One region of the Streptomyces sp. NRRL S-378 genome, then DNA from elsewhere that is predicted to be linked to it. Evidence: riboswitches for the same ligand, from Rfam matches in the RefSeq annotation. Region 1 holds a riboswitch; each other region holds the start of a gene.
What was found. A riboswitch is a leader RNA that binds a small molecule or an ion and turns the genes downstream of it on or off. The one in region 1 is predicted to bind cyclic di-AMP.

Region 1 (3,851 bases):
GGGACGTACGGAGGCTGAGCGTGATTAGCCCTTGAAGCGCGGGAAGGCGCTGCGGCCCGCGTACACCGCGGCGTCGTCGAGGATCTCCTCGATGCGCAGCAGCTGGTTGTACTTGGCGACGCGGTCCGAGCGGGCCGGGGCGCCGGTCTTGATCTGACCGCAGTTCACGGCGACGGCGAGGTCGGCGATGGTGACGTCCTCGGTCTCACCGGAGCGGTGGGACATCATGCACTTGAAGCCGTTGCGCTGGGCCATCTCGACGGCGTCGAGGGTCTCGGTCAGCGAACCGATCTGGTTCACCTTCACGAGCAGGGCGTTCGCGGAGCCCTCCTCGATGCCGCGGGCCAGGCGCTCGGGGTTGGTGACGAAGAGGTCGTCGCCGACGATCTGGACCTTGGCGCCCAGGCGGTCGGTGATGGTCTTCCAGCCGGCCCAGTCGTCCTCGAACAGCGGGTCCTCGATGGAGACGAGCGGGTACGCCTCGACGAGCTCGGCGTAGTAGTCGGTCATCTCGGCGGCCGAGCGGGACTGGCCCTCGAACTCGTACTTGCCGTCCTTGTAGAACTCGGACGCGGCGACGTCGAGCGCGAGCGCGATGTCCTTGCCCGGGGTGTAGCCGGCCTGCTTGATGGCCTCGATGATGAGGTCGAGCGCGGCGCGGTTGGACTCCAGGTTCGGGGCGAAGCCGCCCTCGTCACCGAGACCGGTGGACAGGCCCTTGGTGTGCAGGACCTTCTTGAGGGTGTGGTAGACCTCGGCACCCCAGCGCAGCGCCTCGGAGAAGGACTCCGCGCCGATCGGGGCGATCATGAACTCCTGGATGTCCACGTTGGAGTCCGCGTGCGACCCACCGTTGAGGATGTTCATCATCGGAACGGGCAGCAGGTGCGCGTTCGGGCCGCCGAGGTAGCGGAAGAGCGGGAGGTCCGAGGCCTCGGACGCGGCGTGCGCGACGGCGAGGGAGACGCCGAGGATGGCGTTGGCGCCGAGCGAGCCCTTGTTGTCGGTGGCGTCGAGGTCGAACATGGCCTGGTCGATCAGGCGCTGCTCGGTGGCGTCGTAGCCGACGAGCTCCGGGCCGATCTGCTCGATGACGGCCAGGACGGCCTTCTCGACGCCCTTGCCCATGTAACGGTTGGGGTCACCGTCACGCAGCTCGATGGCCTCGAATGCACCGGTGGAGGCGCCGGACGGAACGGCAGCACGGCCGGTGCTGCCGTCGTCGAGGCCCACCTCGACCTCGACCGTGGGGTTGCCTCGGGAGTCCAGGATTTCCCGGGCTACGACGACGTCGATGGACGGCACGAGCATCTCCTTCTGGGATGTGACGCTGGGTGTGCGGTGGCGTGTCAGGCCGTGGGATGGCCTTGCCGCCTAGAGCCTAACCGGCTTCGGGGGTTCGACCGGCCGACCGCCCGACCCCTGGGACGAAAAAGGGACCGAATACCCCTCTTCCGGGACATACGACCCTTGATCATCGGCCTCGGAGGGGCCCCCGCGCCCGCACACACCGCCGCCCGGCGCGTGGGGGGAAGGGGCGCCGGGCGGTGGGAATTCTGCGTCTTGCGTACGCTTCTGCGGCTATCGCCGCAGCGTTCAGCTGAGCTTCAGCTTCTGGCCGGGGTAGATGAGGTCGGCGTCCGAGACGATGTCCTTGTTCAGCTCGAAGAGCTGCTGCCAGCCGCCCTTGACGCCGTTGGCCTCGGCGATGGTGCCCAGGGTGTCGCCGGGCTTGACCTCGTAGGAGCCGTTGCCGGTCTTCGGCGCGGCCGGGGCCTCGGTGCGCTCGGAACGGGTGGTCGGGACCTCGGTGCGCTTGGTCTCCTTCTTCGGCGCGGCCTTGGTCTCGGTCTTCTTGGTCTCGGTCTTCTTCGTCTCGGCCTTCGGCTTGGCGGAGGCCGGGGTCTCGGTGGAGCCGCCACCGGTGTACGAGGAGTTGGACAGGCCCTTGCCGCAGTGCGGCCAGGCACCCTTGCCCTGCTTCTTGAGGACCTTCTCGGCCACGGCTATCTGCTGCGCCTTCGAGGCCTGGTTGGCCTGCGGGGCGTACGACTTGCCGCCGAACGCGGCCCAGGTGGAGGACGAGAACTGCAGTCCGCCGTAGTAGCCGTTGCCGGTGTTGATGGACCAGTTGCCACCGGACTCGCACTGCGCGACCTTGTCCCACTCGGATGCGGTGGCGGCGCTGGCGGCGCCCGCGGCCATCAGGGGGGCGGCGACGGCCACACCGGCGACGCCGGCGAGCGTGACGATGCGAACGGCCTTGGAACCGCGACGGTGCTTGCCCTTGCCGGAAAGCAGCATGAGGTTTCTCCTCACCGACGCCTACGAGGTGAGCTGTCGGGTTCGGGCCTGTGAGTGCCCGGCGGTGCGACCTAGCGCGCCACTTAACCCCAAGCCGCTGCCCGGCCGTCTCTCAACGGCCGCTCGCGGCACCTACCTTGGTTCCCCCGCTCCTGCCTTCGGCGCTTGACGCGACGACTGTTCCCCCCGTCCGCCGGCAGGATTCGGCGATGCGGTCGAAGGAGCCCGCGGTGGCGGGCGACTCAGAAGGTAGACAGGTCTCTCCCCGATGTTCAACGAGGAACACCGGGGAGAAACGGCCCCTACTTGCGCTCCCCGCAGGGGCGTTTGCGCAGGTGAGAACGGGGTTTGCGGAAGCCCCCGGACGGGACACGCCAGTTGACCGGAAGAGACGCATGTCTCACTTGCAGAAAACAGACAATCAAGTCTTTCCGGACGAACCAACTGTCCTTATTGCGCGGTTAGATCCAGGTTCTGGCCCGGCTTGATCAGGTTGGCGTCATTGCCGATGACCTGCTCATTGGCCGCGTAGAGGCCGCTCCAGCCGCCCTTCACGCCCTTGGCAACCGCGATGGTCGCCAGGCTGTCGCCCGCCTGCACCGTGTAGACGGGGTCCGACGCGGCATCAGACGGTGCGCCCTCCTCGGGGGACGGCGCACCGCGGTGCTTGCCGTTGCCCCCGGCAGGAGTGGCACCCGGGGTCGACGGGGCGGCCGGGGTGGTCGGCGCCACGGGGGCCGTCGGGTCCGTCGGGGACGGAGTCGGGGTGACCGGCGGGGTCGTGGGCGCCGTCGGGTCCGTCGGGAGGGACGGGACCGTCGGATCGGCGGGGGTGACCGGCGGGGCCGTCGGGTCGGTCGGGGTGACCGGGGCGGTCGGGGGCGTCGTCGGGACGTCGGGCGCCGGCATGACGGGCAGTCCGACCGACGGCGCGTCGGGAATGAGGAAGGGGGAGCCCGTGGGGCTCGGGGTCTCCGCGGTCGAGAGGCCGAAGTCCGTCGCCGGCTTGCCGCCCCGGGTGGAGGGCACCACGTCGTCGGGGCGGGACGGCGCGGGGCCGACCGCGGCGGGGCTGCCCGGCAGACCCGGGTCGACCACGGCGGCCGGACCCTGCTGGTCCAGTCCGGCCGAGGCCGCGCACAGCGGCCAGGCCTGCGGGCCCTGGGAGGCCAGCACGCGCTCGGCCACGGCTATCTGCTGCGAGCGGCTCGCGAGGTCGGCCCGCTCGGCGAAGTCCAGACCGCCGGCGTTCTGCCATTCCTCCTGGGTGAACTGGAGTCCGCCGTAAGCGCCACTGCCGAAGTTCGCGCTCCACGAGCCGCCGCTCTCGCACTCGGCCACCTTGTCCCATGTGGCGGTGTCGGCAGCGGTCGCGCTGGTGGCGGCCAGCAGCGGCATGGCCAGCGCGGAGCCAGTGACTCCGGCTGTGACGACCAGCGCGGGGACCTGGCGGGGGCGTCTGTGACGGCCGTTCCCGGAGAGCATGAGGGATCACCTTTCGCATAACAGCCTGGTAACGGCAGAACCTAGCGGCCTTCGAACGATTG
Region 2 (3,851 bases), on a different contig from region 1:
AGCCCGACCTGGTGTGCGTGGCCAAGGCGCTGTCCGGCGGCTACGTCCCGGTCGGCGCGACCCTGGGCAGGGACTGGATCTTCAAGAAGGTCTATTCGTCCATGGACCGGGTGCTCGTGCACTCCGCGAGCTTCGGGTCCAACGCGCAGGCGATGGCGGCCGGGCTGGCGGTGCTGTCCGTCATGGAGGACGAGCAGCTCGTGGCCCGCGCGCGGGCCACGGGCGACCTGCTGCGCGGGCGGCTCGCGGCCCTGGTGGACGAGTACGAGCTGCTGCACGAGGTGCGCGGGCGCGGCCTGATGATCGGCATCGAGTTCGGCCGGCCCTCCTCACTGCGGCTGCGCAGCCGGTGGACGATGCTGCAGGCGGCCCGCAAGGGCCTCTTCGCGCAGATGGTCGTGGTGCCGCTGCTGCAGAAGCACCGGATCCTCACCCAGGTCTCCGGGGACCATCTGGAGGTGATCAAGCTGATTCCGCCGCTGGTCCTGGACGAGCGGGACGTGGACCGGTTCGTCGGCGCCTTCCGCGAGGTCATGGACGACGCCCACGGCGGGTCCGGGCTGATGTGGGACTTCGGCAGGACGCTGGTGAAGCAGGCCGTCGCGGCACGCTGACGGCCTGCGCCCGCCCTGCGGCCCGCGGCCCCTGCCGGTCTTCCCGGATCAGACCAGCAGCCGGTCGCGGAGCCGGTCGAGGGTCCCGGGCGCCAGCCCGAGGCCCTCCGCCAGGTAGCGCTCCACCCCGCCCCAGACGTCGTCGATGGTGTCGAAGGCGGCGATCAGGTATTCGGCGCGGGCGTCGAAGAGCGGCGCGAGCAGTTCCATCACCTCGGGCGAGCGGGCCTCGGCCGAGGCGGAGCTGCGGCGCACCCGGTACCGGCGGTGCGGGGCGTTGGACTCCAGGTAGTCCGCCACGATCGCCTCCCGCTCGACGCCCAGCGCGAGCAGGGTGACGGCGACGGAGAGGCCGGCCCGGTCCTTGCCGGCCGCGCAGTGCATGAGGGCGGGCACGCTGTCCTCGGCGAGGGCGTGGACCACCCGGCTGTGCTCGGCGGTGCGGGTGCGGATGATCCCCCGGTAGGAGTTCGCCATCCGGGCCGCCGCCTTGCCGTCGCCCAGGATCGAGCGGAGCTGGTCGAGGTCGCCGTCGCGGACCAGCCGCCAGAACTCCCGGCCGTCCGCCGGGTCCGACAGCGGGATGTTGACGTTCCGTACGCCGGGCAGCTCGACGTCCGGCCCCTCCAGGGCGTGGTCGGCGCCGTTGCGGAAGTCGAAGATGGTGTGGAGGCCGAGCGAGGCGAGGAATTCTGCATCGGTTTCGGTGGCATGTGCGAGATGTCCGCTTCGGAACAGTAGTCCCGTCGCGACCCTTCGGCCATCAGAAGTCGGCAATCCGCCCACATCGCGGAAATTGCGCACTCCGGCCAGCTCCGGCTCCTGTATGTGCTGGGTCACGGGAACTCCTCCGCCTTCTCGTGGGGTCTCTGTCCGAATTGAGCTACTTGGCGCCAACTTGCCATATCCGGAGGCGAGATCGGGCACGTCCCCGTGAGCCAGATCATACGGTGACCGTGAGTGCCTGATCGTCAAAGCCGAATGGCCCGGCCCGGGCGGCTGTTGGCGCGGCGGAATGGACGGAGGGTGACCGGAATTCCGGCGCACCCTCATACCTGTGAATCCGTCAGGGAATTAGCGGCTTGTTCGGCGTGCCCGCAAGGGATTACCTTCGCGATCGATCCGGGTGGATCGCCGAATCCTGCCGCCGCCCGGAAACCGCAACCGAACCATTTCGCGCGGCAGGAGCGGGGGAACCAGGTAAGCCGCTGTGCCGGAGATCTTTTCTCCGGTGCAGCTCGGGGTGAAGCCGTTCATGTCCCGTACATGTGCGGCCGGACATCTCCAGTCCGAACCCGACAGCTCACCTCGCAGGCACCGGAGAGGAATGCGCCATGCCTGCAAAGGGTAAGCACCGCCGTCCCAAGTCCCTTTTCTCTTCCCGCGGATTCGCGGTCGCAGGCACCGGTGGCGCGGCCCTCGCCCTGCCGCTGACGGTCGCCGCCGGCGCCCACGCGGCCGGCGCGCAGACGGCGCCCGCCGTCGCACCTGCCGTGGCCCAGCAGGTCCCCGCCGCGCTCCAGGCCGCCCCCGCGGCCGCCGTGCAGGCCGCACCGGCCGTCTACACGGTCGTCCCGGGCGACTGCCTCTCGGTGATCGCCGCGGAGCACCGCCTGGACGGCGGCTGGCAGCGGCTGTACGAGCAGAACCGCGAGGCGGTCGGGAGCGACCCGTCACTGATCCACCCCGGCCTGAAACTGACCCTCGGCGGTCGTGGCGAGGCCGCCCCGGTCGACACCGTCCCCGCCCCGCGGACCGCCCCCGAGGCCGCCCCCAAGGCCGCCCCGAAGACCGCCCCCAAGGCCGCCCCGAAGACCGCCCCCAAGGCCGAGTCCGAGGCGGCCGGGCAGGCCGCCGCACCGCGGGCGCAGCGGGACGCCGCCCCCGAGGCCCAGGCCGAGGCCCCGGCCGCCCGGCCGGCCGCCGCCTCCGGATTCGTCGCCCCGGTCAGCGGTGGCGTCTCCACCCAGTACAAGGTCGCCGGCGCCATGTGGTCCTCCGGCTACCACACGGGCGTCGACTTCATCGCCCCCATGGGCACCGGCGTCAAGGCGGTCGGCGCGGGCACCGTGGTCTCCGCGGGCTGGAGCGGCGCGTACGGCAACGAGGTCGTCATCCGGCACGCGGACGGCAAGTACTCCCAGTACGCCCACCTGTCCCAGCTCTCCGTCTCCTCCGGCCAGAGCGTCACCGCCGGCCAGAGCATCGGCCTCTCCGGCTCCACCGGCAATTCGACCGGCCCGCACCTGCACTTCGAGATCCGTACGAGCCCGTCCTACGGCTCGGACATGGACCCGATCGCCTACCTCCGCTCGAAGGGCGCCTCCCTCTGACGGCACCCGCCGACGGAGCACCGACACGCGTGGGGCCGGGACCCGAGGGGGGCCCGGCCCCCATGTGTACTTATTCCTTACATCCCGCGTGGTACAGATCACGGCCCGTCAACCCCTCATTACGTTGGCGTAGGTTGCTCACGGGAGTGAAGGATGGGTTCTCGTGGCAGCGACGACGACGAAACTCAAGACCATCGGCTCGTACGCGGCGATCGGGGACAGCTTCACAGAGGGCGTGGGGGACCCGGGGCCCGGAGATTCCTTTCTCGGCTGGGCGGACCGGCTCGCCGTGCTCCTGGCCGATCAGCGCGAAGAGCACGACTTCCGTTATGCGAATCTCGCCGTGCGCGGGAAGCTCCTCGACCAGATCGTGGCCGACCAGGTGCCGAGAGCCAAGGCCCTCGCGCCCGACCTGGTCACCTTCTGCGCGGGCGGCAACGACATCATCCGGCCCGGCAGCGACCCGGACGACGTGGCGGAACGCTTCGAGGCGGCCGTCGCCGACCTCACCGGAGCCGTCGGCCACGTCATGATCACCACCGGGTTCGACACCCGGGGCGTGCCCGTCCTCAAGCACATCCGGGGCAAGGTCGCGACGTACAGCGCGCACGTGCGCGCCATCGCCGACCGGTACGACTGCCCCGTGCTGGACCTCTGGTCGCTGAAGTCCGTACAGGACCGGCGCGCCTGGGACGCGGACCGGCTGCACCTCTCACCCGAGGGCCACACCCGCGTCGCGCTGCGGGCCGCACAGGTCCTCGGCCTGGACGTGCCCGCCGACCCCGACCAGCCGTGGCCGCAGCTGCGCCCGCGCGGCTCGGTGGACGTGACCCGCGACAACATCCAGTGGGCCCGTGAGTACCTGGTGCCCTGGATCGGCCGCCGCCTGCGCGGCGAATCCTCC
Region 3 (3,851 bases), on a different contig from region 1:
GCCAACCCCCAGCGCCGCGCCGCCAAGCAGCTCTCCAAGGAGCTCTTCCCGGCCTCCCTGCGGATCTCCCGGCCGCGCCAGGGCACCGAGGAGACGGTCGCCCGGATCGACTCCGCCGCCGTACGCGCCTTCTACGAGGCCCACGTGCGCCCCGCCACCGCCACCGCGGTGGTCGTGGGCGACCTGACCGGCATCGACCTGGACGCCGTGCTGGCGGACACCCTGGGCGCCTGGACCGGCGACACCGCCGAGGCCCGCCCCGTGCCTCCCGTGACCGCCGACGACACCGGCCGCGTGGTCATCGTCGACCGGCCCGGCGCGGTCCAGACGCAGCTGCTGATCGGCCGCATCGGGCCGGATCGCCACGACCGTGTCTGGGCGGCCCAGGTCCTCGGCACGTACTGCCTCGGCGGCACCCTCACCTCCCGCCTGGACAAGGTGCTGCGCGAGGAGAAGGGGTACACCTACGGCGTGCGGGCCTTCGGCCAGGTGCTGCGCTCCACCGCCGACGGCAAGGGCGCCTCCATGCTCGCCATCAGCGGCTCGGTGGACACCCCCAACACCGGACCGGCGCTGGAGGACCTCTGGAAGGTGCTGCGCACCCTCGCGGAGGGCGGTCTGACCGACGCCGAGCGCGATGTGGCCGTGCAGAACCTGGTGGGCGTGGCCCCGCTGAAGTTCGAGACGGCCGCCTCGGTCGCCGGCACCCTGGCCGACCAGGTCGAGCAGGAGCTGCCCGACGACTACCAGGCGCAGCTGTACGCGCAGTTGGCCGAAACCGGCACGGTGGAGGCGACCACGGCGGTCGTGAAGGCGTTTCCGGCGGACCGGCTCGTCACGGTCCTGGTGGGCGACGCCGCGCTGATCGAGGAGCCGGTGCGGGCCCTCGGGATCGGTGACGTCACGGTCGTCACCAACTGACGTCACGGGCGCCCGGATGACGGGCAACTGACGCACTTCGCAGGAGGCTCCGGCGGGTTTCCGCCGGAGCCTCTTTTGTCCGTTTAGTGGTGAGGTTGCTCGTATGTGATGTGGCGTACGCAACAAAAAGGCGCGTCTGTTTGGCGATTGACTGATGATCCGCCTAGCGTCGGCCGTGCTGTCCGTCAGTTGTGCCCGCCGCACCCGCGGCACCGGGCAGCAATCGCCGAGTCCCCGTCAGGCGCGAGCCTGGGGAGCCGGGGACCCACATCAGTCCCTGGGGTGAATCGGACCCCCTCGCAAGAGGAGGCCCGTAGGAGACCTTCCTGCTCCGAACCCGTCAGCTAACCCGGTAGGCGAGAAGGAAGGAAAGGATCAAACCCTTCATGGCGTTTGGCAGTCGTCCCGCTGGTACCGGCAAGCACCGTGGTTCCAGCCGCCTGAGCAAGAAGACCGCCGGCTACGCCGGTATCGCCGCGATCGCCACCACGGGTGTGGTCGGCTCCCTCGCTGCCCCGGCCTTCGCCGCGGACAACCACAGCAGCTCCGCCCCGGAGAACGGGCTGGGCGCCGTCGTCGTCGCCGAGGACCTCGCGGGCGACATCCAGGACCAGGCCGAGTCCCAGCAGCGCGCCGCCGAGCACGCCGCCGCCAAGGCCCAGGCCGAGGCCGACGCCAAGCAGAAGGCCGCAGAAGCCAAGCGCCTCGCCGAGGCCAAGGCGAAGGCCGAGCGCGAGGCCGCCGAGCGCGCCGCCCGCGAGGAGGAGCGCAAGCGCCTCAACACCTTCGTCTCGCCGCTGGACGACTCGTACGTCAGCACGCAGTACAAGGCGGGCGGCGGCATGTGGTCCTCCGGCAGCCACACCGGCATCGACTTCCACGCCGCCTCCGGCACCTCGGTCCACGCGGTGGGCTTCGGAACCGTCGTCGAGGCCGGCTGGGGCGGCGCGTACGGCAACAACGTCGTCATCAAGCACAACGACGGCACCTTCACGCAGTACGGCCACCTGTCCTCGCTGAACGTCTCCGTCGGCCAGCAGGTGACCCCGGGCCAGCAGATCGGCCTGTCGGGCTCCACCGGCAACTCCAGCGGCCCGCACCTGCACTTCGAGGCCCGCACCGGCTCGCAGTACGGCTCGGACATCGACCCGATCGCCTACCTGCGCTCGCACGGCGTCAGCCTCTGACCCCCCGGCGCCGCTCACCGCGCCGCGCGCACGGCGCACAGCTTCACGAAGACCCCGCCTCCCGAGCCGGGGTCTTCGTGTTTTTGCGTCCGGGTGCAATGTTTCGGATTTCCGTCCGCTCTCGAAATTATGCTGTGCTGCAATAGAGTCGTGACGTGCGCGTGTGTGCGCATGGGGGCTGGCGATCGGAAATAGGCGGAGGTTCGGTCTTGCGTATTCCTGCGCACGCGGTATGCACGGCAATTCGCGACGACATCGTCTCCGGGGTGTTCGAACCGGGCGGTCGGCTGACCGAGGAGGTGCTGGCCCGCCGGTACGGGGTCTCGCGCGTCCCGGTCCGCGAGGCCCTGCGGACCCTGGAGTCCGAGGGCTTCGTGACCACGCGGCGCCACGCCGGGGCCTGCGTGGCCGAGCCGACGGCTCAGGAGGCGGCGGACCTCCTGGAGCTGCGGATGCTGCTGGAGCCCCTGGCGGCGGCCCGGGCCGCCCGGCGCCGCACCGACGCGCACCTCAAGGTGCTGCGGGGGCTGGTGAGGCTGGGTCAGGAGCGGGCCAGGCGGGGGCAGGGCGAGGACCTGCGCTCGCTCGGGAGCTGGTTCCACGAGACCCTCGCGCAGGCCTCCGGCAGCCCGGGGCTGATCGCGCTGCTCACGCAGATGCGGCACAAGGTGGCGTGGATGTTCGTGGTGGAGGCGCCGGCCCGGCCCGCGGAGTCCTGGGCGGAACACGGCGCGATCGTGGACGCGGTGGCGCGCGGGGACGCCGAGCGGGCGCGGACGCTGGCCGCGATCCACGCCGACCGCGCGGCCGGCGCGCACCGGCTGCGGAAACGGACGGCGGTGAGCACTTCGCAACCTGCCGTAAACATGTCGAGCGGGCACCATTAACAGGAGCCGTATACAAAGGACGGCATCGCGCGAATTCGGTGCGCGGGATAATGTGCTGCGCGAATTCCTGCGGATCGTGTGCGGCCTCGCGCTCCCGATTGCGCCGGACCTTTTCGAGGGAGCCGAATTCCCGGGGTGCGGTTCCCCCGGCCTTCCGTCAGCGGAAAGCGGCGCAGCCGCGGCCCCCGTCCGGGGGCCGCGGCTGCGCCGCTCGTGTCGTGCGGGGTGAACCCGAAGGGTCAGACGGTCTCGGGGAGCTCTTCGAGGCCCTCGGCGACCAGCTTCGCGAGGCGGTCCAGTGCGGCCTCCGCACCCTCGGCCTCGGAGGCGAGGACGATCTCCTCGCCGCCCTGCGCGCCCAGGCCCAGCACCGCCAGCATGGAGGCGGCGTTGACGGGGTCGCCGCCGGACTTCGCGATGGTCACCGGGACGCCGGAAGCGGTCGTCGCACGGACGAAGATCGAGGCGGGACGAGCGTGCAGGCCCTCGGCCCAACCGACGTTGACGCGGCGCTCTGCCATGGTGATGCCCTTCAGGTTCTTACGGTTGTCTAGACCAGTCTCTCACGGCACCCCGAATGCTCCGACCGACCTTCGGCCTGGATTTCGCCGCTGCTCGACTTCCCCAGCTTGCACCGCTGTGTACCGGCTTGACCACTGCGCCGCGCGAGCGCTGTCCGCCCCGGTCCGGCCGTAAGGTATGCGCATGACCACAGAGTCGGACCCGTCCTACCCGGCCCACTGGGAGGCCGACGTCGTCCTCCGCGACGGCGGCACCGCCCGGATCAGGCCCATCACCACCGAGGACGCGGGCCGGCTCGTCAGCTTCTACGAGCAGGTCTCGGACGAGTCGAAGT

Region 2: another riboswitch for cyclic di-AMP. It lies ahead of IH80_RS0131360 (M23 family metallopeptidase); the one in region 1 lies ahead of IH80_RS0117315 (transglycosylase family protein).
Region 3: another riboswitch for cyclic di-AMP. It lies ahead of IH80_RS0105610 (M23 family metallopeptidase); the one in region 1 lies ahead of IH80_RS0117315 (transglycosylase family protein).

Annotation. Positions count from the first base shown of each region.
Region 1 covers NZ_JOBX01000021.1:68,624-72,474, forward strand. Annotated here, with positions in the region: gene eno (phosphopyruvate hydratase) at 25-1,311, opposite strand; gene IH80_RS0117315 (transglycosylase family protein) at 1,597-2,304, opposite strand; cyclic di-AMP (ydaO/yuaA leader) riboswitch at 2,308-2,478, opposite strand; gene IH80_RS0117320 (transglycosylase family protein) at 2,755-3,789, opposite strand.
Region 2 covers NZ_JOBX01000062.1:30,212-34,062, forward strand. Annotated here, with positions in the region: gene IH80_RS0131350 (aspartate aminotransferase family protein) at 1-614, shown strand, start outside; gene IH80_RS0131355 (tyrosine-protein phosphatase) at 663-1,454, opposite strand; cyclic di-AMP (ydaO/yuaA leader) riboswitch at 1,737-1,944, shown strand; gene IH80_RS0131360 (M23 family metallopeptidase) at 1,949-2,947, shown strand; gene IH80_RS0131365 (SGNH/GDSL hydrolase family protein) at 3,111-3,851, shown strand, end outside.
Region 3 covers NZ_JOBX01000005.1:178,889-182,739, reverse strand. Annotated here, with positions in the region: gene IH80_RS0105615 (M16 family metallopeptidase) at 1-921, shown strand, start outside; cyclic di-AMP (ydaO/yuaA leader) riboswitch at 1,136-1,295, shown strand; gene IH80_RS0105610 (M23 family metallopeptidase) at 1,308-2,108, shown strand; gene IH80_RS0105605 (GntR family transcriptional regulator) at 2,318-2,995, shown strand; gene IH80_RS0105600 (HPr family phosphocarrier protein) at 3,235-3,516, opposite strand; gene IH80_RS0105595 (bifunctional GNAT family N-acetyltransferase/acetate--CoA ligase family protein) at 3,701-3,851, shown strand, end outside.